One region of the Chromobacterium sp. CCUG 30098 genome, then DNA from elsewhere that is predicted to be linked to it. Evidence: predicted binding sites of a transcription regulator. Region 1 holds the regulator's gene; each other region holds the start of a gene.
What was found. The regulator HrcA, encoded in region 1, represses chaperone genes, less so after heat shock. The targets are predictions, from matches to a motif close to ATTAGCACTCGNNNNNNNCGAGTGCTAAT.

Region 1 (9,750 bases):
CCGGCGCGGCCGGCGCAGGCGGCCGGGCTTCGGGCGCGGCAGGCTCGGGTTCGGGTTCCGCCGCCGGCGCGCTGTCCTGAACCGGCTGCGGCGCGGATTGTCGCGGCGCCGGCGAACTCAGGCCGGCGGCCTGCAAGGCCCGCGCGGCCGGCGAAATGCCTCCCGGCGCGGCCGGGACCGGCTGCGCTTGCGGCGTCTGCGGGCGAGCCGGCGCGCCGGCGGCCGGGCGCGGAGGCGCGGCTTCGGCCCGGGCGTTGGCCGGATGGAAGGCCAGCATGCGCAGCAGGGTCATATTGAAACCGGCGTGCTCGTCCGGCGCCAGCGCCAGGTCTTTGCGGCCGTGGATGGCGATCTGGTAATACAGCTGCACGTCCTGCGGCGCGATGGCGTCCGCCAGCGCCTGCAGCGCGTCGCGCTCCGGCTCGTCCTGGGCAACCGCCTGCGGCACGGTCTGCATCAGCGCCAGCTGCTGCAACAAGACCGCCAGTTCGCTCAAAGCGCCTTCGAAGCTGACCCCGCGCTCGGCCAGGCCGTCGGCCTCGGCCATCAGCTGCGGGCCGTCACCGGCGGCCAAGGCCTGCAGCAAGGCGAACAGATAGCGGCGGTCCACCGCGCCCAGCATCGCGCGCACGCCGTCTTCCTTCACCTCGCCCAGACCGTAGGCGATGGCCTGGTCCAGCAGCGATTGCGCGTCGCGCATCGAACCGGAGGCAGCGCGGCCCAGCAAGGCCAGCGCCGGCGTCTCGTAGGCGATGCCCTCCACGTCCAGCATGTGGGCCAGATGGCCGGCCACTTGCTGCGGCGTCATATTGCGCAAGGAAAACTGCAGACAGCGGCTCAACACCGTGACCGGCACTTTCTGCGGATCGGTGGTGGCCAGAATGAATTTGACGTGGGCCGGCGGCTCCTCCAGCGTCTTCAGCATCGCGTTGAAGGCGCTCTTGGACAGCATGTGCACTTCGTCGATGATGTAGACCTTGAAGCGGCCGGACGTCGGCGCGTACTGGGCGTTTTCCAGCACTTCGCGGATATTGTCGATGCCGGTGTTGGACGCGGCGTCGATCTCCAGCAGATCGACGAAACGGCCGGTGTCGATCTGACGACAGGCCGAACATTCGCCGCAGGGTTCGGCGGTGGTGCCGGTTTCGCAGTTCAGGCTCTTGGCCAGAATCCGGGCGATGGTGGTCTTGCCCACCCCGCGCGTCCCCGTCAGCAGATAAGCGTGATGCAGACGCTGTTCTTTGAGGGCGTTGGTCAAGGCGCGCACCACGTGCTCCTGGCCGACCAGATCGGCAAAGCGCTTGGGACGCCACTTACGGGCAAGGACTTGATAGCTCATGGGGGCGGATTTTAATGGCAATTGCCGCGCGTGGCGACAGGTTTCGCGCCGCCGCGGTGGGCGGCGCGCGGCGTCACGGCTGGGCCGCGGCCTGGCCCGCCAGATAGCGCTGGCGCAGCTGATCCGCGATTTCCTGCACCGCCTTGGCGTACAGCGTGCTGCGGTTGTAGCGGGTGATCACGAAGAAGTTGTTGAGGCCCAGCCAGTATTCGGTGACGCCGGGCGCCGTTTCCAGCGGCACCAGCACCGCCGGCACGTCGTCGGCCACCGGCGACTGCGGCGTCACGCCCATTTTCTTTAGCTCGCCCACGGTGTAGTGCAGATTGAATTTGTCGGCGATCAGCTGATCGATCTGCGGCCCCGGCTGCACGCTGGCCGGCAGGATCACGTCGTCGCCGTGGCGCCAGCCGTGGCGCTGGAAGTAATTGGCCACGCTGCCGATCGCGTCGTCCGGATCGCTCCAGATGTCGCGGTGGCCGCTGCCGTCAAAATCCACCGCCCATTTGCGGAAGCTGGACGGCATGAACTGCGGCCAGCCCATCGCGCCGGCGTAGGAGCCCTTCAGCGTCAGCGGGTCCTTGCCCTCCTCCTTGGCCAGCAGCAGGAACTCGGTCAGCTCCTTGCGGAAGAATTCCGCGCGGCGCGGGTAATCGAAGCCTATGGTGGACAAGGCGTCCACCAGACGGAACGATCCGGTGTTGCGGCCGTAATGGGACTCCACGCCCAGGATGGCGACGATGAGCTCGGGCGCCACGCCGTATTGCTGCTCGGCCCGCGTCAGCGCGGCCGCGTTGGCGCGCCAGAACGCCACGCCGTCGGCAATGGTCTTTTCCCCCACCGTGGAATTGCGGAACTGATACCAGGGGCGCGAGGTGGACGGCTTGTCCAGAATCTTGATGATGTTGGGCTTGAGTTCGACATTGGCGAACACCGCCTCCAGCTCCGGGCGGTTGAACTGGCCGCCGGCCACTTGCTCGTCGATGTAGCGCTGCACGTCCGGACGCGCCAGAAAAGCCGCGTCGGCCTGCGCCAGCTGGAAGGAGAACAGAGCCGCCAACGGGGCCAGTTTAAGCAAAGATTTCATGGGCTGGTTTCTGAATAAGCGTTTTTGACTTAGCCGCGCTCCTCGAAGAACGCGGCGCGAAAACTATAGCCGCAGACCTCGCGTCAAGCCTTGCGGCGGCCAAAACCGGCGCACGGCCGGCGCACGGGCGTTAGGCCCGGAACGACAAGGCGCTGGACACCAGGCGCGCGGTAATGTCGACGATAGGGATCACCCGCTCGTAAGCCATCCGGGTGGGACCGACCACGCCCAGCGCGCCGACCACCTGGCCGTTGATCCGGTAAGGCGCGGTCACCACCGAGCATTCGTCCAGCGTCATCACGCCAGACTCCTCGCCGATGAAAATGTTCACGCCCTGCGCTTCCCGCCCCTGGTTCAGCAGCTTTAGCAGCTCGGTCTTGCGTTCGAACACGCTGAACAACTGACGCAGCCGCGACAAGTCCTCGGACAGGTCGCTCACCTCCAGCAGCCGGCTGCCGCCGGCCACCACCACCGCGGCGCTGCTGGCCGCCATCGAGCTCTGCCCCAGGCGGATCGCCGCCGACATCAATTCGGCGATGTCGCCCTGCAGCTGGCGCAACTCGTCCGCCACCCGGCTGGCGATACGATCCAGCCCCTGGCCGGCGTAATGCTGGTTGATGAAATTGCCGGCCTCTATCAATTCCGACGGCGTGTAATCGCGTTCGGTGGTCAGCAGATGGTTCTGCACGTCCCCGTCCAACGTCACCAAGATCATCAGCACCCGCCGCTCGGACAGACGCAGGAATTCGATCTGGCGAAAGGCGATGTCGGAGCGCTGCGGCGTGACGATCACGCCGGCGAAATGCGTCAGCTCGGACAGCAAGGAGGACGCGGACTGGGCGATGCGCTGCGGGCTGTCCGGCTGCAGATTCAGTTCCAGCTCGTGCAGCGCCGCCTCTTCCAAAGGCCGGATGGTGAGCAGACGATCGACGAACATGCGGTAGCCGCGCGCGGTGGGCACCCGGCCGGCCGAGGTGTGCGGTGCCGCGATCAGCCCCATCGCCTCCAGCTCCGCCAGCACATTGCGGATGGACGCGGACGACAGCTCGACGCCGGGCAGCATGGACAGGGTTTTGGACCCCACCGGCTGGCCGTCGACGATGTAGCGTTCGATCAGGACCTTGAGCAGGTGTTGCGCGCGTTCGTTCATCATGATGGCTTCATTGTACACAGGGTGGACACTTGTAAAAGTGGTCGCAATCACAACTTTTTCAAGCGAGATCGCGGTTTCCCGTCCCGAAGGACGGTATCGCCGGCAAGCGGCTCTGCCGTTGGCCAAGGCTTTATGAGATAATCGACGGCATCTTTTCGGCTATCGGCGCGGCAAGCGCGAGCGCGACGGGGCAAGCCCGCCGGCGCCGCGCAAACCCCTGTCCGGCATCGGGTTTTCCCCGCCGCCATGGACACGGCCCGCCGCTGGCCGAGCATTCATTTTGTTTAGCGCCCCCCACACTGGAGACAGCATGGCATCCGAAGACAAGAGCAAAGCGTTGGCCGCGGCCCTTGCCCAAATTGAAAAACAGTTTGGCAAGGGTTCGATCATGCGCATGAGCGACAACCAGATCAACGAAAACCTGCAAGTGGTCTCCACCGGCTCGCTGAGTCTGGACCTGGCGCTGGGCGTCGGCGGCCTGCCGCGCGGCCGCGTGGTGGAAATCTACGGCCCGGAGTCGTCCGGTAAAACCACCCTGTGTCTGCAAGCGGTGGCCGAGATGCAAAAATTGGGCGGCACCTGCGCCTACATCGACGCGGAAAACGCGCTGGACCCGCAATATGCGCAAAAGCTGGGCGTCAAGGTCGACGACCTGCTGATCTCGCAGCCGGACACCGGCGAGCAGGCGCTGGAAATCTGCGACATGCTGGTGCGCTCCAGCGGCGTCGATCTGATCGTGATCGACTCCGTCGCCGCCTTGGTGCCCAAGGCTGAAATCGAAGGCGAGATGGGCGACAGCCACGTGGGCCTGCAAGCCCGCCTGATGAGCCAGGCGCTGCGCAAGCTGACCGGCAACATCAAGCGCACCAACACCCTGGTGATCTTCATCAACCAGATCCGCATGAAGATCGGCGTGATGTTCGGCAACCCGGAAACCACCACCGGCGGCAACGCGCTGAAGTTCTACGCCTCCGTGCGCCTGGACATCCGCCGCACCGGCGGCATCAAGAAGGGCGAGGAAGTGATCGGCAACGACACCCGCGTCAAAGTGGTGAAGAACAAGGTGTCGCCGCCGTTCCGCCAGGCCGATTTCGAAATCCTGTACGGCGAGGGCATCTCCCGTCAGGGCGAGATCATCGAACTGGGCGTCAAGCACGGCTTCATCGACAAATCCGGCGCCTGGTACGCCTACAACGGCCAGAAGATCGGCCAGGGCAAGGACAACACCCGCGAATGGCTGAAGTCCAACCCGGAAATCGCCGCTGAAGTGGAACGCAAGATCCGCGACGCGGTGGGCATCAAAGTGGAAATCACCGAAGGCCAGCCGGACGAAGAGTTCGCCGACGACGCGCTCGACGCCTGATTCCCTGAATGGAAAAAAGCCTGAGGGCGCGAGCCGTCGATCTCCTGTCCCGCCGCGAATACACGCGGCGGGAACTGGAGCGGCGGCTCGCTCCGTTTGCGGAGAGCCCGGAACAATTGACGGCCTTGCTGGATGATCTGGCCGAACACAGCTGGCAGTCCGATCAGCGTTTCGCCCAGCAGTTCGCCGACAGCAAGGGCCAGCGCTACGGCAGCCGCCGCCTGCAACAGGAAATGCGTCAACGCGGCGTGGACGCCGAACTGATCCGCGACGCCTTGCAAGGCCGCGACGACCTTGCCGCCGCCCAGGCGCAATGGCGGAAGAAGTTCGGCCAGCTGCCGGACACGCCGCAGGAGCGCGCGCGCCAGATCCGCTTCCTGGCCGGACGCGGCTTCCCGATGTCCGTGATCGGCAAGGTGCTCAGCGGCGCCGCCGACGACGACTTTCCCGCCGACGAGGACTGAGCATGCAAACGCGCGGCATCGCCACCCATATCGACATAGACGCCGCGCCGTCCGCGGTCTGGCGCGTGCTGTGCGACTGGGCAGCCTACCCGGAATGGAACCCCTTCATCGTCGGCCTGCACGGCCGCCAGCAGATAGGGTCTCGCCTGGTGGTCAGCATCCATCCGCCCGGCCGGCCGCGGCTGACCTTCCGCCCGCGGCTGGAAGTCTTGCAAACGGCGGAGGAGCTGGTGTGGCTGGGGCGCGCGCTGCTGCCCTGCCTGCTGGGCGGCCGCCACAGTTTTCGCCTGGAAGCGCTGGAAAACGGCGGCACCCGCCTGCATCACGGCGAAACTTTCAGCGGCCTCTTGCTGCCGCTGTTCGGCCAGACGCTGCTGGCCGACACGCGCAAGGGTTTCGAATTGATGAACCAGGCGCTCAAGCGCCGCGCCGAAACCCTTGCCAGCGCCGGCGCGGCTTGACACAATCAGCTGTCCGCGCCGCTCTGGGTTCAAGCCCCCAAAGCGGCCCAGAATTCGCAATCTTACGAAATCAAACATGAAAACCTCTGAAATTCGCCAGAAATTCCTGGATTTCTTTGCCGGCAAAAACCATCAGGTGGTGCCCTCCAGCAGCCTGATCCCCGGCAACGACCCCACGCTGATGTTCACCGTCGCCGGCATGGTGCAGTTCAAGGACGTGTTCCTGGGCTTTGAAAAACGCGATTACACCCGCGCCACCACCAGCCAGAAATGTCTGCGCGCCGGCGGCAAGCACAACGACCTGGAAAACGTCGGCTACACCGCGCGCCACCACACCTTCTTCGAAATGCTGGGCAACTTCAGCTTCGGCGATTACTTCAAGCAGGACGCCATCACCTTCGCCTGGGAATTCCTGACCGGCGAGCAATGGCTGAACCTGCCCAAGGACAAGCTGCTGGTCACCGTCTACGCCTCCGACGACGAAGCCTACGACATCTGGCACAAGAGCGTGGGCCTGCCGGCCGACAAGATCATCCGCATCGGCGACAACAAGGGCGCGCCGTACGCCTCCGACAACTTCTGGACCATGGGCGACACCGGCCCCTGCGGCCCCTGCACCGAGATCTTCTACGACCACGGCCCGAGCGTGGCCGGCGGCCCTCCGGGCAGCCCGGACGAAGACGGCGACCGCTTCATGGAAATCTGGAACAACGTGTTCATGCAGTTCAACCGCGACGAGTCCGGCACCCTGCATCCGCTGCCCAAGCCGTCGGTCGACACCGGCATGGGTCTGGAGCGCCTGTCCACCGTGCTGCAACACGTCAAGTCCAACTACGAGACCGACGCGCTGGCCTGCCTGGTGCGCGCCGCCGCGCGCGAAACCGGCATGGCCTACAGCCAGGACGTGCCGTCGCTCAAAGTGATCGCCGACCACATCCGCGCCTGTTGCTTCATGGTCGCCGACGGCATCTTGCCGTCCAACGAAGGCCGCGGCTACGTGCTGCGCCGCATCGCCCGCCGCGCCATCCGCCACGGCTACAAGCTGGGCCAGAAAGGCCTGTTCTTCCACAAGATCGTCGCCGATCTGGTGGCCGAGATGGGCGACGCCTATCCGGAACTGCGCGAGAAGCAGGCGCATATCGAAGACGCGCTGCGCGCCGAGGAGATCAAGTTCGCCGAGACGCTGGAAATCGGCATGGGCCTGGTGGACTCCGCGCTGGAAGGCGGCAAGACCAAGCTTGACGGCGACACCATCTTCAAGCTCTACGACACCTTCGGCTTCCCGGTGGACCTGACCGCCGACATCTGCCGCGAACGCGACATCCACGCCGATCTGGAAGGCTTCGAGCGCGCGATGGAAGCGCAGCGGGAGCGCGGCCGCGCCGGCTCCAGCTTCAAGATGACCGGCAAGGTCAGCTACAGCGGCGCCGACACCTGCTTCCACGGCTATGATTCCGCCAGCACCGACGCCAAGGTCTTGGCGCTGTTCAAGGGCACCGAGGCCGTCGCCGCGCTGGAAGCCGGCGAAGAAGGCATCGTGGTGCTGGACGACACCCCCTTCTACGCCGAAGGCGGCGGCCAGGTCGGCGACGTGGGCGAGATTTCGCTGCAAGGCGGCATCGGCGCGCTGTTCGACGTCAACGACACCCAGAAAATCCAGGCCGCGGTGTTCGGCCACAAGGGCAAGCTGGCCCGCGGCCGTCTGGCCGTCGGCGACAGCGTGACCGCCACCATCGATCTGCACGCGCGCGCCGCCAGCGCCCGCAACCACTCCGCCACCCACCTCTTGCACGCGGCGCTGCGCCACGTGCTGGGCGACCATGTCGCGCAGAAGGGCTCGCTGGTGAATCCGGAGCGCACCCGCTTCGACTTCGCCCACGGCGAACCGGTCAGCGCAGAACAGATCGCCGAGCTGGAGCGCGTGGTCAACCGCGTGATCAGCCACAACTTGCCGGTCAAGGCCGAAGTGATGAGCATGGAAGCCGCGCAGAAATCCGGCGCGATGATGCTGTTCGGCGAAAAATACGGCGATGAAGTGCGCGTGCTGACCATGGGCGACTTCTCCGCCGAACTGTGCGGCGGCACCCATGTCCAGCGCACCGGCGACATCGGCCTGTTCAAGATCGTGGCGGAAAGCGGCGTCGCCGCCGGCGTGCGCCGCGTCGAAGCCGTCACCGGCGAAGGCGCCATCGCCCACATCCAGGCTCAGGACGCCCTGCTCAAAGAGGCGGCCGGCGCGCTGAAAGCGCAGACGCTGGACGAGGTGGCCGCCAAGATCGGCAGCTTGCAGGACAACGTCAAGACCCTGGAAAAAGAGCTGGCCAAACTCAAGGGCCAACTGGCCGCCTCCGCCGGCGACAGCCTGGCCGACGGCGCGGCCGACGTCAACGGCGTCAAGGTGCTGGCGGTGGAACTGCCGGGCGCGGACAACAACGCGCTGCGCGAAACCCTGGACAAGCTGAAGGACAAGCTGGGCTCCGCCGCCATCGTGCTGGCCGCCAAGGGCGACGGCAAGGTGGCGCTGGTGGCCGGCGTCACCGCCGACCTCACCTCCAAGCTCAAGGCGGGCGAGCTGGTCAACTTCGTCGCCCAGCAAGTGGGCGGCAAGGGCGGCGGCCGTCCGGACATGGCCCAGGCCGGCGGCACTCAGCCGGAAAACCTGGCGGCGGCCTTGGCCGGCGTGCAGGCCTGGGTGGCGGCTAAGCTGTAAGAACGTGTTTGCGATCTCGCGAGCTAAGGCAAGACAAGGCGAAAACGGCTGAGAAAGCGGAATGTACGCGTGGTACATAAGCATTTCGAAAACGTTTTCAACGCCGTATCGCCGACGCGCAGCAGATCGGAAACAGGTTCTAAGCCTCCCAACTCTCGTCAACAGACCGCGCGCTGCGCGGTCTTTTTATGTCTTCCACGCCGTCGGCCTTGGCTGCCGCCGCTTTCTTGCTCCAGGTCAAGGGCATCAGGATTACGAAATACTAATATTGAGAGGCTTAATGATGGCTTCTCCTTTTGTTGTTTGCATTTCAGCCCTGCTCGCCTCTCCGATCAGGGCGTTTTTTTGCGCGCGGCCATGAAAAAAGGCGGCCTGAGCCGCCCTGTCCCGTCATGCCGCGCCGCGGCTCACAACACCAGCTTGCCGCCTATCACCGCCAGCATCACCGCCAGCGCCGGCCGCAACCAGCCCTCCGCCAGCCGCCGCGTCAGCTTGCTGCCCAGCCAGATGCCGGGCAGGGAGCCCGCCAGCAGATTGAGCAAGAGCGGAAAATCCACATTGCCGAGCCCGGCGTGTCCCAGACCGGCCACCAGGGTCAAGGGCACCGCGTGGGCGATTTCGGTGCCCACCAGCCGCGAAGTCGGCAAGGCCGGATACAGCAGGAACAAGGCCAGGGTGCCCAGGGCCCCGGCGCCGATGGAACTGAGCGTGACCAAAACGCCCAACACCACGCCGGTGGCCACGGTCAAGCCTATCCGCGGCTCGAACGACGGGCTGGCCGCGCCGGCGCGGCCCAGCCAGCGCAAGAGCAAGGGTTTGCTCAGGATGGCCGCGGCGGTCAGCAGCAAAGCGACGCCCAGCACCAGCTTGAACAGGGTGTCCAGCATTTTTTCCGGCAGATGCAGATAGGACAGGCCGGCCAGCACCAGCAGGGCCGCCGGCACGCTGCCGGCGGTCAGCCAGCCGGCGATGCGCCAATCGACATGGCCTTGGCGATGATGCACCGTCACTCCGCCCATCTTGGTCAAGGCCGCGTATAAGAGATCCGTGCCCACCGCGGTGGCCGGAGAGATGCCGAACCACAGCAAGATGGGCGTCATCAGCGAACCGCCGCCCACGCCGGTCAGACCAACGATGAAGCCCACCGCCAAACCCGCGATCGCATACCCCCACTCC
Region 2 (9,750 bases), on a different contig from region 1:
AAGCGATGATCTTAGCCACCACACCGGCGCCGACGGTACGACCGCCTTCGCGGATGGCGAAACGCAGACCATCTTCCATGGCGATCGGAGCGATCAGCTCAACCGTGATCTCCACGTTGTCGCCCGGCATTACCATTTCCACGCCTTCCGACAGGGTAACGGCGCCCGTTACGTCGGTGGTGCGGAAGTAGAACTGCGGACGGTAGTTCGCGAAGAACGGGGTGTGACGGCCACCTTCGTCTTTGCTCAGTACGTATACCGAAGCCTGGAACTTGGTGTGCGGGGTGATGGAACCCGGCTTGGCCAGTACCTGACCACGCTCAACGTCTTCACGCTTGGTGCCGCGCAGCAGCACGCCCACGTTGTCGCCGGCTTGACCTTGGTCCAGCAGCTTGCGGAACATTTCCACGCCGGTGCAAGTGGTCTTCGCGGTAGCCTTCAGACCCACGATTTCCAGTTCTTCGCCGACTTTAACAATGCCGCGCTCCACGCGACCGGTTACCACGGTGCCGCGGCCGGAGATCGAGAACACGTCTTCGATCGGCAGCAGGAACGGCTTGTCGATGGCGCGTTCCGGAGTCGGGATGTAGGAATCCAGAGCAGCAGCCAGCTTGAAGATGGCCGGTTCGCCGTATTCGGACTGGTCGCCTTCCAGCGCCAGACGAGCGGAGCCGATCACCACCGGGGTGTCGTCGCCCGGGAAGTCGTAGGAAGACAGCAGATCGCGAACTTCCATTTCAACCAGTTCCAGCAGCTCAGCGTCGTCCACCAGGTCGGCCTTGTTCAGGAACACGATGATGTACGGAACGCCAACCTGACGGGACAGCAGGATGTGTTCGCGGGTTTGCGGCATCGGACCGTCAGCGGCCGAGCACACCAGGATAGCGCCGTCCATCTGGGCAGCACCGGTAATCATGTTCTTAACGTAGTCGGCGTGACCCGGGCAGTCTACGTGAGCGTAGTGACGGGACTCGGTTTCGTATTCTACGTGAGCGGTATTAATGGTAATACCGCGAGCCTTCTCTTCCGGCGCGCTGTCGATCTGGGAGTAGTCCTTGGCTTCGCCACCGAACTTCTTCGACAGAATAGTGGTGATCGCAGCGGTCAGAGTGGTTTTACCATGGTCCACGTGACCGATGGTGCCGACGTTTACGTGCGGTTTAGTCCGCTCGAACTTTTCCTTAGCCATGGCAAAATTTCCTGGATACGAAACAACACAAAGTAAATGGTGGTGCCCATGGGCAGAATTGAACTGCCGACCTCTCCCTTACCAAGGGAGTGCTCTACCCCTGAGCTACATGGGCCCTTTAAAACAGGCTACACGCTTGGAGCGGGTGAAGGGAATCGAACCCTCGTCGTAAGCTTGGAAGGCTTCTGCTCTACCATTGAGCTACACCCGCCTGCAACAACAACCTCGAGCGACTTTCATCGCACACGCCAAGACGCTAAATTCTGGTGGAGGGAGAAGGATTCGAACCTTCGAAGGCAGAGCCGTCAGATTTACAGTCTGATCCCTTTGACCGCTCGGGAATCCCTCCTGAAAGAGACCCGAATATTATAGATAGCCCCGATGGCCGTCAACCGGTTTTTGCATTTTTTTCTAATTATTTTGCCCGCAAAAGCAAAGCGCCCCGGCAAGCCCGGGGCGCTTCCAATAAATTCAAAAACTTAGCGCGTCACGCCTGGCCGGATATCCGCAGATACTTCTGATGCAAGACCTCTTGAGTCTCCTCGTGAGACGGATCCAGAGGGATGCAATCGACCGGACAGACCTGCTGGCATTGCGGCTCGTCGTAGTGGCCGACGCACTGGGTGCACAGATTGGGGTCGATTTGATAGATTTCCTCGCCTTGGGAAATCGCGTTATTGGGGCACTCCGGCTCACAGACGTCGCAGTTGATGCATTCGTCGGTAATCATCAAAGACATAGTAAATTCCTCAAGTATTCCACAACATGAATTTTGTCACCCGACAGTCGGGCTCGCAAGTTCGCCCCGTTATATATTTATGAGACTGGCTGCAGGCAAACCGCTCAGGCCGGCTCCGCCGCCCGGCGCAGCAAACCGTAATGCACCTGGCCGGCCTTGGCCCGCTTCAGCACCTCCCAGCCCGGCAGCTCTTCGGGCCAACGGCGGCTTTCGATATACGCCAGGCCGTCCTCACTCATCACCTGAGCCAGCAAAGGCAAAACCTGCGTCAGCAAATCGGTGTCGAACGGCGGGTCGACGAAGACGACGTCGAAACGATCGCGGCAGCCCTTCAGATAGGCCAGGGCATCGAACTGCGCCACATCGATGCTCGCGGCGGACAATAACTGCCGGTTGGCTTTCAAGGACTCGGCGACCACGCGGGATTTCTCCACCATCACCACGCGCCGCGCCTCGCGCGAAGCCGCCTCAAAGCCCAGAGCCCCGCTTCCGGCGAAAAGATCCAGGCAGGATTTGCCGTACAGCTGCTGGCCCAACCAGTTAAACAAAGTCTCCCGCACACGGTCCGGCGTTGGCCGTAAACCCTGAGCGTCGGGAAACGGCAATAGCCGGCGCCGATACTCGCCACCGATGATTCTGACCGTGTTACGCGACTGACTCATAATTCCAAGCTCAAAAAACAAGGGGCTGAGTGTAACCCGATCCGAGCCGTCGCGCCTCATTGTCGCGCAAACCGGTCGCCATCTGTCGCCGCTCACGCCACAAAAAGCCGTCTATTCCTTATATATAGATTTCAACGATGCGGCGCCTCCGTCTCCCGCCGCGCAGCAACAATTGGGTAAGCACCTCCATTTGAGGATACAATTTAGCCATTTACCGAATTCCGCCGGCCTTTACGCATGTTTAGCTTCTTCAAAAGAAAAACCCAATCCGAGCCCACGCCTCCGGCAACCGCCCCAGCGGAGCCGATGGCCGATATCCAGCCCGCCGCGCTGCCCGATGCGGACGCGCCAGCCACCCAGTCCGAAACGCGGACGCCCGAGCCGCAGCAAGCGCAGCCCGAGCCGACGCCCCCGACGCCCGCCCCCATCGCACCGGCTTCGCCGCCGGCGGCCGAGCCGCTTGAAGCCGAGCCGCTCTCGCTGAAGAAAATGAGCTGGGCCGAACGCCTGAAGACCGGCTTGTCCAAAACCCGCGACAAGCTGGGCAAATCCCTGGCCGGCCTGTTTGGCGGCGGCAAGATAGACGAGGAGCTGTACGAAGAGCTGGAAACCGTGCTGCTCACCGCCGACATGGGGGTGGACGCCACCCTGCACCTGCTTGGCGACGTGCGCGAGCGCGTTTCGCTGAAAGGACTGAAAGACGCCTCGGAACTGAAAGACGCGTTGAAGGATTCGCTCGGCGACCTGATCTCGCCGCTGGAAAAGCCGCTGGACGTCAGCGGCAAGAAACCTTTCGTCATCATGATGGCCGGCGTCAACGGCGCCGGCAAGACCACGTCGATAGGCAAGCTGGCCAAGTACTATCAGAGCCAGGGCAAGAGCGTGCTGCTCGCCGCCGGCGACACCTTCCGCGCCGCCGCGCGCGAACAGCTGATGGCCTGGGGCGAACGCAACAACGTCACCGTGATCGCCCAGCAAGGCGGCGACTCCGCCGCCGTCTGCTATGACGCGATCCAGGCCGCGGTCGCCCGCGGCATCGACATCGTGCTGGCCGACACCGCCGGCCGCCTGCCCACCCAGTTGCACCTGATGGAGGAAATCAAGAAGGTGAAGCGGGTGATCCAGAAAGCCTTGCCCGACGCGCCGCATGAAATCATCCTGGTGCTGGACGCCAATATCGGCCAGAACGCCATCACCCAGGTCAAGACCTTCGACGACGCCCTCGGCCTGACCGGGCTGATTCTGAGCAAGCTGGACGGCACGGCCAAGGGCGGCGTGATCGCGGCCATCGCCAAGCAACGTCCGGTTCCGCTGCGTTTTGTCGGCGTGGGCGAAAGCATAGACGACCTGCGGCCGTTCAAGGCCAAGGACTACATCGACGCGCTGTTCGACTGAACGCATCAGCCATTGCAAGCTCTCACTCTTGCCGTCACCAGCTAACGCGGGAACAGAATAATGATCCAGTTCGACCAGGTCACCAAGCGCTACCCAGGTGGCAATGAAGCCCTGAAAAACCTGTCTTTCAACATTGACACCGGCGAGATGGTCTTCCTCGCCGGCCATTCCGGCGCCGGCAAGTCCACCTTGCTCAAGCTGATCGCCGGCATAGAGCGCGCCACCGCGGGCGGCGTCGTCGTCAACGGCCAGAACCTGTCCAAGCTGCGCTCCAGCCAGATCCCCTATGTGCGCCAGCACATCGGCCTGGTGTTTCAGGACCACAAGATCCTGTTCGACCGCAGCGTGTTCGACAATGTGATGCTGCCGCTGGACATCATCGGCTTCGATCGCCGCGACGCCGCCAAGCGCGTGCGCGCCGCGCTGGACAAAGTAGGCCTGCTCGGCAAGGAAAAGAGCATGCCTATCCGCCTGTCAGGCGGCGAGCAGCAGCGCCTGTGCATCGCCCGCGCCGTGGTGCACCGCCCCAGCATCCTGCTGGCCGACGAACCTTCCGCCAACCTGGACCGCGCCTATGCGCTGGACATCATGGAATTGTTCAAATCCTTCCACCAAGTGGGCGTCACCGTATTGATCTCCGCTCACGACGAGACCCTGATGGAAGACTACGGCCGCCGAATCATTCGCCTGCGGGAAGGACAATTTGCCGCATGAAACATTATCTCTATCTGAACTGGCAAAGCGCCAAACTCGCGCTGATCAAGATTCTGCGGCAACCTTTCGGCAGCCTGCTGACCTTGCTGATGCTGTCGCTGGCGCTGGCCTTGCCGCTCTCGCTTTATCTGGCCGTCAGCAGCGTGCAAGACTGGGTGGGCCGGCTGAGCGCCACGCCGCAAGTCACCCTGTTCATGGAGCAGTCATCGGAAGAGGCGGACCTGGCCGCGGTGACCTCCACGCTGACGCATCATCCCAAAATCAAGAGCTACAGCTTCGTCAGCAAGAGCAAGGCGCTGGCCGATATGGAAAAGCGCAACGGCCTGCCGGGCCTGGCCGACGGTCTGGACAGTAATCCGCTGCCGGACGCCTTCGTGGTCACGCCGAAGGCGCTGGAGCCGCGTGAGCTGGAGATGCTGCAAAAAGAGCTCTCCGGCCTGCCCATGGTGGAACAGGCGCAATTCGACGCGGACTGGGCCAAGCGTTTGTACGGCATGGTGGAAATGGGCAAGCATCTAACCTGGTTCATGGCCATCGCCCTGGGCCTGGCGCTGGTGCTGGTGACCAATAACGCGATCCGGATGCAAATCCTGGCGCGCCAGGACGAAATCGAGGTGTCCAAATTGATAGGCGCGCCGGACAGTTTCATCCGCCGCCCCTTCATGTACCACGCGATGTGGCAAGGCATCCTGGCCGGCTTGGCCGCCTGGGCGCTGACCGGTTGGCTGACCTCGGTGGCCAATCCGGCGATTCGCGAATTCGCCCAGTTGTACGGCGAACGGGTGGAACTGCGCAATCTGAACCCGATCGAACTGGCAGTCGCCGTCGCCGTCTCCGCCCTGCTGGCGATGCTGGGCGCCCGCCTCGCCTCCGACCATCATCTGCGCAAGATAGAACCCAAATGAAACGCGGCCGCTTACACGCGCATGTAAGCGGCGCAACAACTGTTAATCAGAGCAAACGGCGTCGGCGCACCGGCTGCGCTACTATCGAGACGATAGAAAAAATCATTGACGCTGGAACCTTTCATTGCTAGCACTCTCCATATACGAGTGCTAACATATCACTACCCAAGGAGGTAGTTATACAGATGACCACAACATTTGCTTTGCCCGTCCCGTCCACCAGCGGCAGCCTGGAGCAATACATCCAAGCTGTGAACAGCGTACCCATGCTGACGCCTGAGCAGGAAAACGAGCTTGCAACGCGCTTCCAGGAGCAAAACGACCTGGAGGCCGCGCGCCAGCTGGTGCTCTCGCACCTGCGCGTGGTGGTGTCGATTTCCCGCGGCTACTCCGGTTACGGCCTGCCGCAAGCCGACTTGATTCAGGAAGGCAATATCGGCCTGATGAAAGCCGTCAAACGCTTCGAGCCCGATCGCGGCGTGCGCCTGTTTTCCTTTGCCGTGCACTGGATCAAGGCCGAGATTCACGAATTCATCCTGCGCAACTGGCGCCTGGTGCGCATCGCCACCACCAAGCCTCAGCGCAAGCTGTTCTTCAACCTGCGCAGCATGAAGAGCAGTTTCTCCGCGCTGTCGGAAAACGAGGCCCGCCAAATCGCTGCCGATCTGGGCGTCAAGCCGGAAGAAGTCCGCGAGATGGAAACCCGCATGAGCGGTCAGGACATCGCCTTGCTGGCGGACGACAACGACGACGACGGCTACGCGCCGATCGACTGGCTGGCCGATCATCACAATGAGCCCACCCGCGAGATGGAGCGCCGCGCGTTCGATCATCTGCAGACCGAAGGCCTGCAACAGGCTTTGGCCACGCTGGACCCGCGCAGCCGCCGCATCGTTGAAGCGCGCTGGCTGGCCGACGACAGCGGCTCCACGCTGCACGAGCTGGCCGCCGAATTCGGCGTGTCCGCCGAGCGCATCCGCCAGATTGAAGCCAAGGCTTTGGGCAAAATGAAGACCGCCCTCAGCCAAGGCGTGGTGATAGAAGGCTAAGCGTCTTCCGCTCAATAAAAAACCACAGGCCTCAGCCTGTGGTTTTTTTGTGTCCCGAGCACTAGAAAGCGCTTACTCCAACATGGTCTGGTACTTCGCCGGCAGCTTGGCATAGGCCTCGCGGGCCACCGCGCGCAGAGGCTCCCATTCCGCCCTGTCATCGTCCAGCGTACCCAGAAACACGCCGGCGTAAGTGGGGAACGATGCCAGCGTCGTCCGCAAGGTCTGCTCCGCCTGAACCTGCCTCCCCGCCAAGATTTCCAACTGCGCGCGCTTCAGCATCACTTCCGGATAAGGACGGAACGCGGTCAGCCGGTTCTCCAGCGTCAGCTTGCGCTCAAGTTGCTCCGGCCCTACTTTCAAGTAGTCGTCCACGGTGTAAAGCGCATGGTAGGCGAACAGCGGCTTGGTGTCCGCGATCTCGATCAGACGCTCCATCCGCGTTGCATCGCGCTTGGCGTCATTGGTCGGCGTATACAAGCCCACCAGCTCCCAGAACATCGACAGACTGCTGATCGACAGCCAACCCACCCAGACCAGCGCCGCGAACAGCGGCAGACGCAGCGGCCAAGCCAATTGCCTATCGCCGCGCGGCGCCATTGCGGCGAAGATCACCAGCATTGCCAGGAAGTAGTAATACCACAGCGGATACTCCAACATGCTGTGCGTCAGCGTCACCGCCAGGCAGCCCAAAGCCAACACCCCTTCCAGAGTGGCGCGCCGGCCAAAGAACGGCCACAGCGCCCAGGCAAAACCGCCGACGATCAATAAGGTGGCCACGCCGCCCATCTCGGCCAGCAATTGCAGCACCAGATTATGGGAGTTGGTGAACAAACCGCTATTGAAACCGGATGCGGCGAATTGCGGCAGCGGCTGCAAACGCACGCTCTCCGAGGCAAACTGCGACCAACCCACACCCGTCAGCGGATGTGACAGGAAGCTCAACCATGCTTTGTGCATTTCGGCGAAACGCCGCGAACCCATATCGTCGCCATTGGCCGCCAGACGGGCCAGGCCGGAAGTGTTCTGCAAGTTTTCATGCGTCAGCCAGGAAATCAGCTGATTGAACCAAGGCAGGGCGAACTGCATCGCCAATACCACCAGGCAGGACAACCACATCGCCCACAACATCCGGCGCGACTCCGCGCTGCCGATGCGCCAATGCCAAAGCGCGGCCAGACCGGACAAGGCCAGCAGGTACAATAGAATCGTTCGCGAACCCGCCCAGCCCAACATCAAGGCCAGGCCGAGCACCAGTATCGCCAAGCCCCAACGCGGCAGCCGGCCGGCAGCGTACAAATACACGCCGGCCACTACCGACCACATCAAATAATGCGCGTATTGATTGCGCTGGCCGATGTGGCCAAAAATATTGCTGGTGGGATGCGAGCCATCGTAAAACAAGCCCAGCTCCGCGGCGTAACCGGTCAACTGAGCCACGCCTATCGCCGCCTGCACCAAGCCGCCCACAATCAAGGCCCAGGCCAACCAGACCGCGAACGGCCGCTCCCCCATTTCCTCGCGCAAGGACACGGTGACAGCCGCGAGCAAGCCCGCAGCCAGCCAGGCCAAGGCGGTGGCGTAATTCATCCCGGGGAACAAGGCCTCCACCCAGAACGGCTGCCCGGCCCACAGCAGGCCCATGGCCAGACACCACCAGGCGCTGCGCGGCATGTAGCGGAATAACAATCCGCTAGGCAACAAGAAAACCGCCGCCGCCAGCAGCAGCCAGACCACATTGATTTCGCCAAACCACTGCGGCAGCGGCACATAGTGGATGCGCGAGGCGAAAGGGAGGATGGCGATGAGGCATAGGGCCAGCATCGCCAATCGGGAGGTCGTATTTTGTAATGTCATCCCACTAGCAACATTTTGCAAAGTAAAGCGTGAAGCATACCTGATGGCGCAATAAGCTCAAGCGCCCTTCTATCAAAAAAGCGTCTTTCTGGTGACGGGCTCCACAACTGTCATCACCGCGGCATTCCGAGCTTGGTCGGAGTAGACAGCGAATCTTCCGTAAGCAGCTGCTGCATTCATGACCATGGATTGCAACGGCATAAGTTCTTTTTCAGAGCGATAAGCAAACATCAAGGCCAGCCGTGCGGAGTAGTCTGGGTAATTTGCAATCGCAATACGTAGGGTCTCTCTAGCTTGCTCTGGCTGTCGGTTTAATGCTTGTAACATACTCAGTTTCACCAAAACGGCAGGATATGGACGATAGTTGGCGATTCGTTCAAAAAAAGCTAATTTTATAGACAGACCCTCTCTTGAAGGCTCAAGGTAGTTTGCCATAGCCATATCTACATCCCATGACCAAAGTGGATAATTCGCAACCGAACCTAGCTCTTTAATCGCCTTTACCCTTAGAGTGCGATCTACTGGAGGCGAGCTATAACGCACCAACTTAGAATATACAAACACTCCAGAAAAAACATATGAAAAGCACAAAAAAATTATTATTAAACAATATATCGAAAGCAAGCGACTTTTAATAGAAAAGGTATAATGACCCACTGACGACAGAGAGGCTGCCACACAAAGCATCAACAAAAATGACAAGTACCACAAAGGATATTCAAACATGCTATGAATCATTAAAACCAAAACAACTCCGACCAAGAGAAAACCCTCAACAGACTGCTTACCCTTTACAAAAAACCCAAGCATCGACACCACGCCACCAATCAGTACAATCAATGTACCAACAACTCCAGATTCGGCTAAAAGCTGAAAGAAAATATTGTGGCTATGGGTGAACAAATAGCTTTCCGGCACTTTGGCAAAACCCGAAAAAACCTCCATTCTTGTGGAGGCTGCCGCAAATCCTCCAAAACCAACTCCGAACCATGGATGGCTCTTAAATATATCCCATGCCTTACTCCACTCTACTCTTCTACGGGCACCAAACCCAGCATCCAATATTCTCTCTGAGCCACTCACAGCCGCAATATTCAAACCAATTTTATTTAAAAACCAAATAATCTCATGATTAAAAAACTGCGTAAGCGACAACAGAATAACAAAACATGAAATGGCGATAGCCATGCGCTGAACTTCAACTTTTCCGCTTGAACGACGCAACCAAAACCAAACAAGA
Region 3 (9,750 bases), on a different contig from region 1:
CGCGATCACGTGCAGCGCGAAGAAGCGGTTCAGCGTGGCGTCGGACACCACGTAGTCGCCGCGGATCCACACCGACAGGTCCGGACCGATTACCGGGATGGAGCCGAACAGGTTGACGATCACCTGCGCGCCCCAGAACGACATCTGGCCCCAAGGCAGCAGATAACCCATGAAGGCTTCCGCCATCAGGCACAGGAAGATCAGCGTGCCGAATACCCACACCAGTTCGCGCGGTTGCTTGTAGGAACCGTAGATCAGGCCGCGGAACATGTGCAGATAGACCACCACGAAGAACATCGAGGCGCCGGTGGAGTGCATGTAGCGGATGATCCAGCCGCCGGCCACATCGCGCATGATGTATTCGACCGAGGCGAAGGCGACCGGAATGCCGGCGCCATTCAAGGTGCCGTCCGGCTTGTAGTTCATGGTCAGGAAGATGCCGGTAACGATCTGGATCACCAGCACCAGCATGGCCAGCGAACCGAAGAAGTACCAGAAGTTGAAGTTCTTCGGCGCGTAATACTCGGTGACATGCTCTTTGAGCATCGACGATAACGGAAAACGTTCGTCCACCCAGTTGAGCAGCTTTTGTCCTTTAGTCATGTAGCCCCCTCAGCTTATTTGTCTTCGCCAATCAGCAGGCGGGTATCGGACAGATATTTGTGCGGCGGAATTTCCAGGTTCTTCGGAGCCGGCACGCCTTTGTAGACGCGCGCGGCCAAGTCGAACTTGGAACCATGACAGGGGCAATAGAAGCCTCCCACCCAGTCCGGGCCCAGATCGGCGGGCGCGATGTCCGGACGGTGGGTCGGCGAACAGCCCAAATGCGTGCAGATGCCGACGGCGATCAGCAGCTCAGGCTTGATCGAACGGTGCTCGTTCTGGCAATACGTCGGCTGCTGATCCATTTCGGACTTGGGATCCACCAGCTTCTCGTCCAGCTTCGGCAGGTTTTTCAATTGCTCCGGCGTGCGGTTCAGCACCCATACCGGCTTGCCGCGCCACTCGACGTTGATCTTCTGGCCCGGCTCGATCTTGCCGATATCCACCTCGACGGGAGCGCCGGCGGCCTTTGCCCTCTCGGACGGGAAGAAACTCATCAGAAACGGCGTCGCCACTCCGGCCGCCGCCACACCACCAACAGCGCTGGTTGCAACCGTCAGAAAGCGACGGCGCCCCGCATCGACTTGTTGTTCACTCATTACAGTCATCCTCAAACGTGGAAACCGAGCCCAAAACTGCCTGATTTTACCCGATTCCGAGTAGGGACTTGAAGCTTCTATGCAAATAAATTGGCCGAAGCCCTGCCTAGCCGCCTAAACCGGGTTGGAAATGTCTACAAATTCAACACTTATGCCATGAAGCTGAGCCAGGCGCTCGCCCAAAGCCTTGATGCCAAAACGCTCCGTGGCGTGATGCCCCGCAGCGATGAAAGCCACATCACACTCCATTGCCATATGATGATTTTGCTCGGACGCTTCGCCGGTGATGAAGGCGTCCACGCCCAGATCGATGGCTTCGGCGAAAAAACTCTGCGCGCCGCCGGTGCACCAGGCTATGCGCGAAATCGGTTTGTCCGCCCTGCCCAACAACAAAGCCTCGCGCCCCAGACGAGCGGAAACGTGTTCACGGAAATCACTCGCACTGCCGCCTCGCCGCCACGCCCCATGCCACAGCAAACCCTGTTCACCGCCCTGCCCCTGGGCCTCCAAATCCAGTACCTTGCCCAACATCGCGTTATTGCCCAGCTCCGGATGCGCGTCCAAAGGCAGGTGGTAAGCCAGCAAGTTAAGATCATGCTCCAGCAGCGTCTTGACCCGCTGGCGCTTCATTCCGCAAATCCGGGCGTCTTCCCCCTTCCAGAAATAACCGTGGTGCACCAGCACGGCGTCCGCTCCGCGCGACGCCGCGGCATCGATCAAAGCTTGCGAAGCGGTGACGCCGGTCACCAGCTTGCGCACCGCCTGCCGCCCTTCCACCTGCAAGCCGTTAGGCGCATAGTCTTTGAAGCGCCAAGGCTCCAAAATCGTGTCCAGACTGCTCAGCAAGGCCTTCAATTCCATCACGCACTCCTTAACTTAATATATGCCCCGGCCTTATTTTGCCAGAAGCCAACGCATTTTAAGCCCACAAAAGAAAAACCCCGCCGTAGCGGGGTTTTTCAAAGCCTAAGGAGGCGTTGGCTTACATCATGCCGCCCATGCCGCCCATGCCGCCCATATCCGGCATGCCGGCCGCCGGCTTGTCTTCCGGCAATTCAGCGATCATGCAGTCGGTGGTCAGCATCAGACCAGCAACCGAAGCCGCGTGCTGCAGAGCGGAGCGGGTTACCTTGGCCGGATCCAGCACGCCCATTTCCAGCATATCGCCGTACTCGCCGCTAGCCGCGTTGTAACCGAAGTTGCCCTTGCCTTCCAGCACCTTGTTCACCACGACCGACGGCTCTTCGCCGGCGTTCTTGACGATCTGGCGCAGCGGCGCTTCGATGGCCTTCAGCACGATCTTAACACCGGCGTCTTGATCGGCATTGTCGGTTTTCAGGCTGTCCAGAGTGGAGCGGGCGCGCAGCAGAGCAACGCCGCCGCCAGCCACAACGCCTTCTTCCACAGCGGCGCGGGTAGCGTGCAAGGCGTCTTCAACGCGAGCCTTTTTCTCTTTCATTTCCACTTCGGTGGCAGCGCCAACCTTGATCACCGCAACGCCGCCGGCCAGCTTGGCCACGCGCTCTTGCAGTTTCTCGCGATCGTAATCGGAAGTGGCTTCTTCCATCTGCTTGCGGATCTCGCCCACGCGCGACTGGATCTCGGCCGCTTGGCCGGCGCCGTCGATGATGGTGGTGTTTTCCTTACCCACTTCAACGCGCTTGGCTTGGCCCAGCATTTCCAGCGAAGCTTTTTCCAGGGTCAGGCCCACTTCTTCGGCAATCACGGTGCCGCCGGTCAGGAAGGCGATATCCTGCAACATGGCTTTGCGACGATCGCCAAAGCCCGGGGCTTTAACGGCTACCACTTTCAGGATGCCGCGGATGGTGTTGACCACCAGAGTGGCCAGCGCTTCGCCTTCCACGTCTTCTGCGATGATCAGCAGCGGGCGGCCGGACTTGGCCACTTGCTCCAGAACCGGCAGCAGATCGCGGATATTGGAGATTTTCTTATCGAACAACAGGATGAAGGGATTGTCCAGAGCGGCAATCTGCTTGTCCTGGTTGTTGATGAAGTACGGGGACAGGTAGCCGCGGTCGAACTGCATGCCTTCAACCACGTCCAGTTCGTTGTTCAGGCTCTTGCCGTCTTCAACGGTGATCACGCCTTCCTTGCCCACTTTTTCCATGGCATTGGCGATGATGTCGCCGATGTCGGAATCGGAGTTGGCGGAGATGGAGCCAACCTGAGCGATTTCCTTGGTGGTGGCGCACGGCTTGGCGATCTTGGCGATCTCACCCACCAGCGAGGCAACGGCCTTGTCGATGCCGCGCTTCAGGTCCATCGGGTTCATGCCGGCGGCAACGTACTTCATGCCTTCCAACACGATGGCTTGAGCCAGCACGGTGGCGGTGGTGGTGCCGTCGCCGGCCACGTCGGAAGTCTTGGAGGCGACTTCTTTCACCATCTGCGCGCCCATGTTCTCGAACTTGTCCTTCAGTTCGATTTCCTTGGCGACGGATACGCCGTCCTTGGTGATGGTCGGCGCGCCAAAGGAGCGGTCCAGCACCACGTTGCGGCCTTTCGGGCCCAGAGTCACTTTAACGGCATCAGCCAGGATGTTGACGCCGGTTACCATCTTGGCGCGAGCGGAATCACCAAACTTTACGTCTTTAGCAGCCATTCTTTAAATCTCCAGAATTCTGAGTTGGGGAAGTTCAGATGTGGGTCGGATTACTCAACGATGCCCATTACATCTTCCTCGCGCATCACGAGGACTTCATCGCCGTCAACCTTGACGGTCTGACCGGAGTACTTGCCGAAGATGACTTTGTCGCCAACCTTCAGCTCCAGCGCACGACGCTCGCCGTTTTCCAAGATCTTGCCGTTGCCTACGGCCAGCACCTGGCCCATGTCCGGCTTCTCTGCGGCTGCGCCCGGCAGAACGATGCCGGAAGCGGTTTTTTCTTCAGCCTCGAGGCGCTTGATAACAACACGGTCGTGCAAAGGACGAATTGCCATGGATCTCTCCTGTTACAGTGGCTGTTGAGAGTTGAAACCTGTTTGAGTTGAGGCGAGCGTTAGCACTCACCTGCTACGAGTGCTAATGATAGGGACGAGCGGGAGGGTTTTCAAGAGCCTGCCGTAGCAATTTTCGACAGACTCCGGAGCGTCAGAGGCGGGTCGACTTACGCAGCAACATCCAGCGAGGCGTGCGGAAACGGATGATCATCCTGTACAGACGAACGTAGCTGAAAATGAAAGCAAGTACGAAGCCAATCAGCACAGGTGTATTGTTCCAAAACAACATAGCAGGCACGACGGAAAGCGAGGACAAAGCCCACAGATACGGAGAGGTCAGGCTGTTGCGCTGAGTCAAGTGAGCAGCATCTTTTGAACCTACCATCCATAATACAACTCGCTTGTAAATAATCTGGTGCAAATGCAAGGCATCAGGATATCCCACTGCGCGGTTTTGCAGAAATTTTCTTCTATATATTGAAAATAATGTTTCAAAGACAGGGTAAATTACACACAGCATGGGGAACCATGGCGAGACGCTGGAATGTCGTTGCACGAGAAGCACGGCGATCTCCGCAATCATAAAACCTACCAAGTAGGCTCCGCCATCTCCGGCAAAAATCAAGCCTCTAGGAAAGTTCCAAAACAAAAAACCAGCAATTGCACCAATCATAGCAAAACAGAGCCCCATTAACTCTATGTCTTGCACTTTGAAAGAAACATATGCCATGGCCAAGAAAATAAAGATAGCAACAACCCCAGAGAGCCCATTGTACCCATCTATTATGTTAACGGCATGAGCCACTCCACCCACAGCGACAACCGTCAACAACAAAGATAGAGGCCACCAGTGAAACAAAATGGCATCCACAATGGGAATATCCAAACGAGCCAGCCCCGCATCAATAACAAAATAGGCAACGGCTGCGGCAAGAAAAGTAGCCATGAGACGAGGTCCAGGGCCAATTTTTTTTGTCAAATCTTCAATCAAACCCGCGCAAAAAGCAGGCAGGGAAGCCAGCACCAACATGGAAGGCAACCATGACTTGGTGAAAAAAAACAAGACAAAACAACCAGAAACCAAGCCAGCCATAATCGGCCCACCACCTACCCGAGGGACTGGCTTTGCATGAAACTTCTGCACGCCACACAAATCATGATCAGCAGAAAATTTTTCATGCAAATGAGAAAAACGAATCAAAATAGCACCAAATATCAGTGCAATAAATGTTGAGATCAATAATATCTGTAACATACCCTTCTCACGAATCTTTCTTTAAGACTCCATCAAAACACTTGTCCAATGAGCCTGATTATCCCATGGCAGGGCAAACAGTTCCAAACACGCTGACATCCGAAATTACCAAAAAAACCACAATCAGCTTCTAAGAATCAACATATAAGCCAGCCGCCGAACCCAATTCGGCAGCACACGAACACTAGCTCGGACAGTAAAATTAGACAAAAACTCAGAAAGAGAGAGAAACCCCCAACGATACATACGGTACAACATCGCCGCCTCTATAGGAATCTGAGACCAGCCGCCTCTCCGTTTAAACATCTCTCGCCCTCCACGCACTTCGACCAAAATTTCTGGCAGATTTTGAAACCGAGCCCCATGCAACAACATTCTGACATAAAGATCATAGTCTTCAAATGTACGCATCTCCGTGTAGCCTCCTGCCTCCAAATACTTTGCTTTACGGAACATTGCAGTCACATTGTTCATAGGGCTACGCCGCTTCGCATAACGCCACACGTCATCATGCATCTCGGGAACTTTGCGAATGGCCTTCATATCTCCTGGGAATTGATCGAACTCCCGAATCCAACCACCAACGACATCCGCGCCCCCATAAATCAGCACTAGTTGCTTTTCAAAACGCGTTGGTACGCTAAGATCATCTGCATCCATTACTGCGACCACTTCATGAGCCGCAGCAACAATTCCATGGTGACGAGCGCCACCAGGTCCTAGCGACTTCTCCAGCCTAAGCACGCGGACTGTTCCCAGCTTGCTTATCTGCTCAACAACTAGCTCATGCGAAAGCTCAACCGGACCGTCTAAGACCAGGACTAACTCATCCGGCACACGGGTCTGATTAAAAACGCTTTCCCCGGCAGCCAAAAGTTGCTCAGCATGGTCACCTCGATAGGTTGCCATAACTACGGACAGACCCTGTCCTATCATTCTATTTTTCCCCTAATACCCAGTTTCGCCAACGGATATAACGCTCACGGCCGATAAGTCCCTTAGCAGCCCCCTTCACTTGATCTTCAAATACCCAGCGAAGACGCGTGCCCATTTTGGGCTCCATAACACCGACGATATCCTTCCAAACCATTGTTGAGTAAATTGAATTTCTAGGAATAATATATTCGGCCGCATTAACCACGCCATGCATAGATGTACATAAGTAACGATACCCCATAGACAGGCCAAGCTGATGCAACCTAGAGGAGCTGTCTCCGAAGGGATAAGAAAAAGCATCAACTGGCGCCCCCAGAAAGGACTCTAACTGTTGCTTTGACTCGTAAAGCTCAATCTCAGCATCTTTTATAGAAAGCGTGCTCAGGCGCCGATGACTAACACTATGAGAACCAATGCACATCCCATATCGATGCATTTCATCTACTTGCGACCAACTAATATGGCCTGGCGTGCCAATTTTACTCGTAATCAAAAAGAAGGTCGCTTTAATTCCACGCTCGACCAATAAGGGGAAAACAATATCGTAATCCGAAAGATAACCATCATCAAAAGTGAGCATCCACTTTGCATTGTCGCCTAGTCCGTCTGGAGCAAAAACAGCCCACCGATTGCCAATAAAATCTATAATTTTACTAAAAGTATCTACTGATACATCCTCCCAATCGACTACAGCCCCACGATTAATCTTGTGCAACACCAATGGAATCATTCCATGCAAAGACAGATCTGAACGTACGGCCATCACACCCCTCCCAACCGGAGCCATCCTTTACTGACCGCCCACAACGCCATGGGCTCAACTATGCCAAAGAGACGTGACCGATGAACCCATCTACTATGAGTGAACTCATACCCGCCAAAGCTGCGTTTAAACTTATCAATAGATGGCACACCAAGCCCCCCCATATCGTATTCGGTAACCCCCAACCGAATTGCCTCCTTAATGGCATGCCATTGCAATACAGATGTCGCAGCAGACCTCATCCCCAGTTCGTTTGCAGCCCCAGACAGATATAACATACGCGAACCATCAATCAAAAAAATACCTCCTGCAATCATCTCTCCATTCACGGTAGCGTTCACACAGTGCGCGACACCCTCCTTAGATAAAGAAATCATCTGGCGGTAAAAAGATAATGGGTGAGGTACCTTTAAATTTTGCCTTGCAAAGGTTCCAATCAACATGCTGTAGTAATCAGCAATCCATTTTTCATCAGGTAAGAGCGAACTAACAACAACCCCTGCTTTTTCCGCCTTTCGCGTCATATTACGCGCGCGCCCCTCAAATGAAGCCCAAACAGCATCCTCACCTTTGGCCAGATCAACCAGTAAAGTATCCCTACGAACAAAGTCATATCCCAAGGAGCACAGTTCATCTCCCCAATTTTGACTTCCACGGCTTCCCCATTCAATATAGTGTCCCTCTTTTATCAGCAGGCCATGTATAGAAGCCATTGCAGCAGCTATCATTTTAGGCTCAGCGTCAGCGTGGAACAATGGCCCGGCAAACTCTGTATACATTCCACTCAGAGGGGTTCCAATCAAGCGAAACGGTCCCTTTCGCTTGCTCATGAAAGGAGTCAGTGCAAAAATTTTCCCATGATGGTCTAGGCAGCGAACAAAGCAGATATCGGCCCCAAATGCTTTTTTCAGTGCATCCAACCAGGGCAGCCTATGATAAATGGAGGCTATTCCCTCCCCAAATTCAACAAGACTCTCTTGGTACAATTCACGGGGAATCCATTCGCTTCTTATCTGCATCATCAAACAAACCCTGTAATGACTTACAAATTACAAACTATTGACATACCGACGAAGCACACTCAGGATGCGCGCCAATTGGTACGGCCCAATACTCTGATGTACTGGCAACAGCGCCAGCCTAGTATTAAGCATATTACTGATAGGGTAAGACAATGGGTCCTGAGCAACTTCAGCTGGTAACTCATGCCATGGCCAGCGACAGGCACCAATCCCAGATCTTCGCAAATATGAAACCAGCTTGCCGGAATGATCTTCAAGAATTGCCCACTGCGGCGTACATCCCACGGGAAGTTTAGGAATATACGATATTAAACCCATAGCGGCGCAAGCCTCTACAAGCTGATTGTAATTGCCCTGTATAATCCGGCTTGTCTCTCTCAGGTAACATTCATCCGCCAAATAATGCCAAAGAGGCTTGGAAGCAATAGTAGGCAAGACCACACCGACTTGCTCTTCTACTTTACCCCCTCGTTGCAACTTGCGCCGGATATTATCAACCGTCTCAGAATAGATATTGGGCCAACCAAGTACGGCAATGCATCCCTCAAGAGCACGGCTGACAAAATAACGCACCGCATTTTGTGGCTCACCAAGAGTATTTTTAAGGGCACTCTGCTCATTTACAGAATGATTAAATCGCAGGGCCCCGCCATCCGGCACAGGCAAGGTTTTACGCATACTAAATATAGCGGCATCACCATACGAACCAACAGGAACACCATCAATACTTGTAAGAAAACTATGACAACAATCTTCAATAACTTTCACCCCTAGGGGGCGACACACTTCTACAATGTGTTTAACTGCGGCTGGAAAACCGAAAAAATGAACTAAGAGCACTGCCTTTACCTTATATTTTGCTATAGCAGCTAGAACTTTTTTTGAATCAAAATCCAAATTGGATTCAATATCCAAAAAAGCAACTTTATAGCCCATCTTTTGCAAAGGCTTAGTTATTGATGCACAGATGTATGCAGGAACAAGTATTACATCCCCTTGACTCAAACCCAGAAGAGGTAATCCGGCAAGTAAAGCATCTCGGCCACGCGGGTAAAATGAAAAAGGCCCAGCCGTCGATGGCACATGGACCAACTTTTGAGAAAACAAATAATGCCAAGGAGATGGCCTAGCTAAAACTATCACCTACACTCCTACAGGTTGCAGCCTAATTTCACAGGCACTTTATTCTTTGAAATAACACAAAAATTTTGCACTTCACCACAAAACGCCAACAACAATAACTCTTTCGTTGCGAACACGAAACACCAAACATAATTGCCATGCGCAAGCATGGCTATTGAATATGGCATTCAACAATGCCGACTTATACCAACTCAAAATCTCGATGGCGAAAGAGACGAGTCCATACATGCCTAATGAGCCATAATGGTGCACGATAAAAAGCCCGAAGCAGCAGAAAAAAAGCCCTCCGCCACTGTCCGGTCTTCAGAACAGCAACCGCCTCCGCCAATAGCACTCTTGCAGAGACAAGGCGCCAAATCTTTTCATTGTTTTCCGTAAAATTTTGAACCTTAAAAACATGATCATGAAGCATGAAATTTAAATTCTTGTAATGTCTTGCTAAGTTAGCCGAGCTATTCCCTCCATGGA

Region 2: rpoH (RNA polymerase sigma factor RpoH) is a predicted target of HrcA. The motif match lies at 5,731-5,759, and genes of this name have one in related genera.
Region 3: groES (co-chaperone GroES) is a predicted target of HrcA. The motif match lies at 4,222-4,250, and genes of this name have one in related genera.

Annotation. Positions count from the first base shown of each region.
Region 1 is NZ_JAUCGS010000005.1:229,191-238,940, forward strand. It holds gene dnaX (DNA polymerase III subunit gamma/tau) at 1-1,339, opposite strand, end outside; gene mltB (lytic murein transglycosylase B) at 1,413-2,423, opposite strand; gene hrcA (heat-inducible transcriptional repressor HrcA) at 2,554-3,576, opposite strand; gene recA (recombinase RecA) at 3,887-4,939, shown strand; gene recX (recombination regulator RecX) at 4,948-5,403, shown strand; gene QUG03_RS13560 (SRPBCC family protein) at 5,406-5,864, shown strand; gene alaS (alanine--tRNA ligase) at 5,941-8,574, shown strand; gene QUG03_RS13570 (sulfite exporter TauE/SafE family protein) at 8,982-9,750, opposite strand, start outside.
Region 2 is NZ_JAUCGS010000006.1:239,091-248,840, reverse strand. It holds gene tuf (elongation factor Tu) at 1-1,189, opposite strand, end outside; tRNA gene QUG03_RS15560 (tRNA-Thr) at 1,230-1,304, opposite strand; tRNA gene QUG03_RS15555 (tRNA-Gly) at 1,327-1,400, opposite strand; tRNA gene QUG03_RS15550 (tRNA-Tyr) at 1,454-1,538, opposite strand; gene QUG03_RS15545 (YfhL family 4Fe-4S dicluster ferredoxin) at 1,677-1,928, opposite strand; gene rsmD (16S rRNA (guanine(966)-N(2))-methyltransferase RsmD) at 2,033-2,590, opposite strand; gene ftsY (signal recognition particle-docking protein FtsY) at 2,828-3,985, shown strand; gene ftsE (cell division ATP-binding protein FtsE) at 4,046-4,699, shown strand; gene ftsX (permease-like cell division protein FtsX) at 4,696-5,604, shown strand; gene rpoH (RNA polymerase sigma factor RpoH) at 5,790-6,653, shown strand; gene QUG03_RS15515 (PglL family O-oligosaccharyltransferase) at 6,726-8,477, opposite strand; gene QUG03_RS15510 (PglL family O-oligosaccharyltransferase) at 8,583-9,750, opposite strand, start outside.
Region 3 is NZ_JAUCGS010000001.1:874,486-884,235, reverse strand. It holds gene QUG03_RS04155 (cytochrome b) at 1-603, opposite strand, end outside; gene petA (ubiquinol-cytochrome c reductase iron-sulfur subunit) at 618-1,202, opposite strand; gene QUG03_RS04145 (Nif3-like dinuclear metal center hexameric protein) at 1,317-2,063, opposite strand; gene groL (chaperonin GroEL) at 2,185-3,825, opposite strand; gene groES (co-chaperone GroES) at 3,876-4,163, opposite strand; gene QUG03_RS04130 (MraY family glycosyltransferase) at 4,315-5,418, opposite strand; gene QUG03_RS04125 (glycosyltransferase) at 5,542-6,354, opposite strand; gene QUG03_RS04120 (polysaccharide deacetylase family protein) at 6,356-7,117, opposite strand; gene QUG03_RS04115 (lipid II:glycine glycyltransferase FemX) at 7,117-8,139, opposite strand; gene QUG03_RS04110 (DegT/DnrJ/EryC1/StrS family aminotransferase) at 8,167-9,282, opposite strand; gene QUG03_RS04105 (glycosyltransferase) at 9,464-9,750, opposite strand, start outside.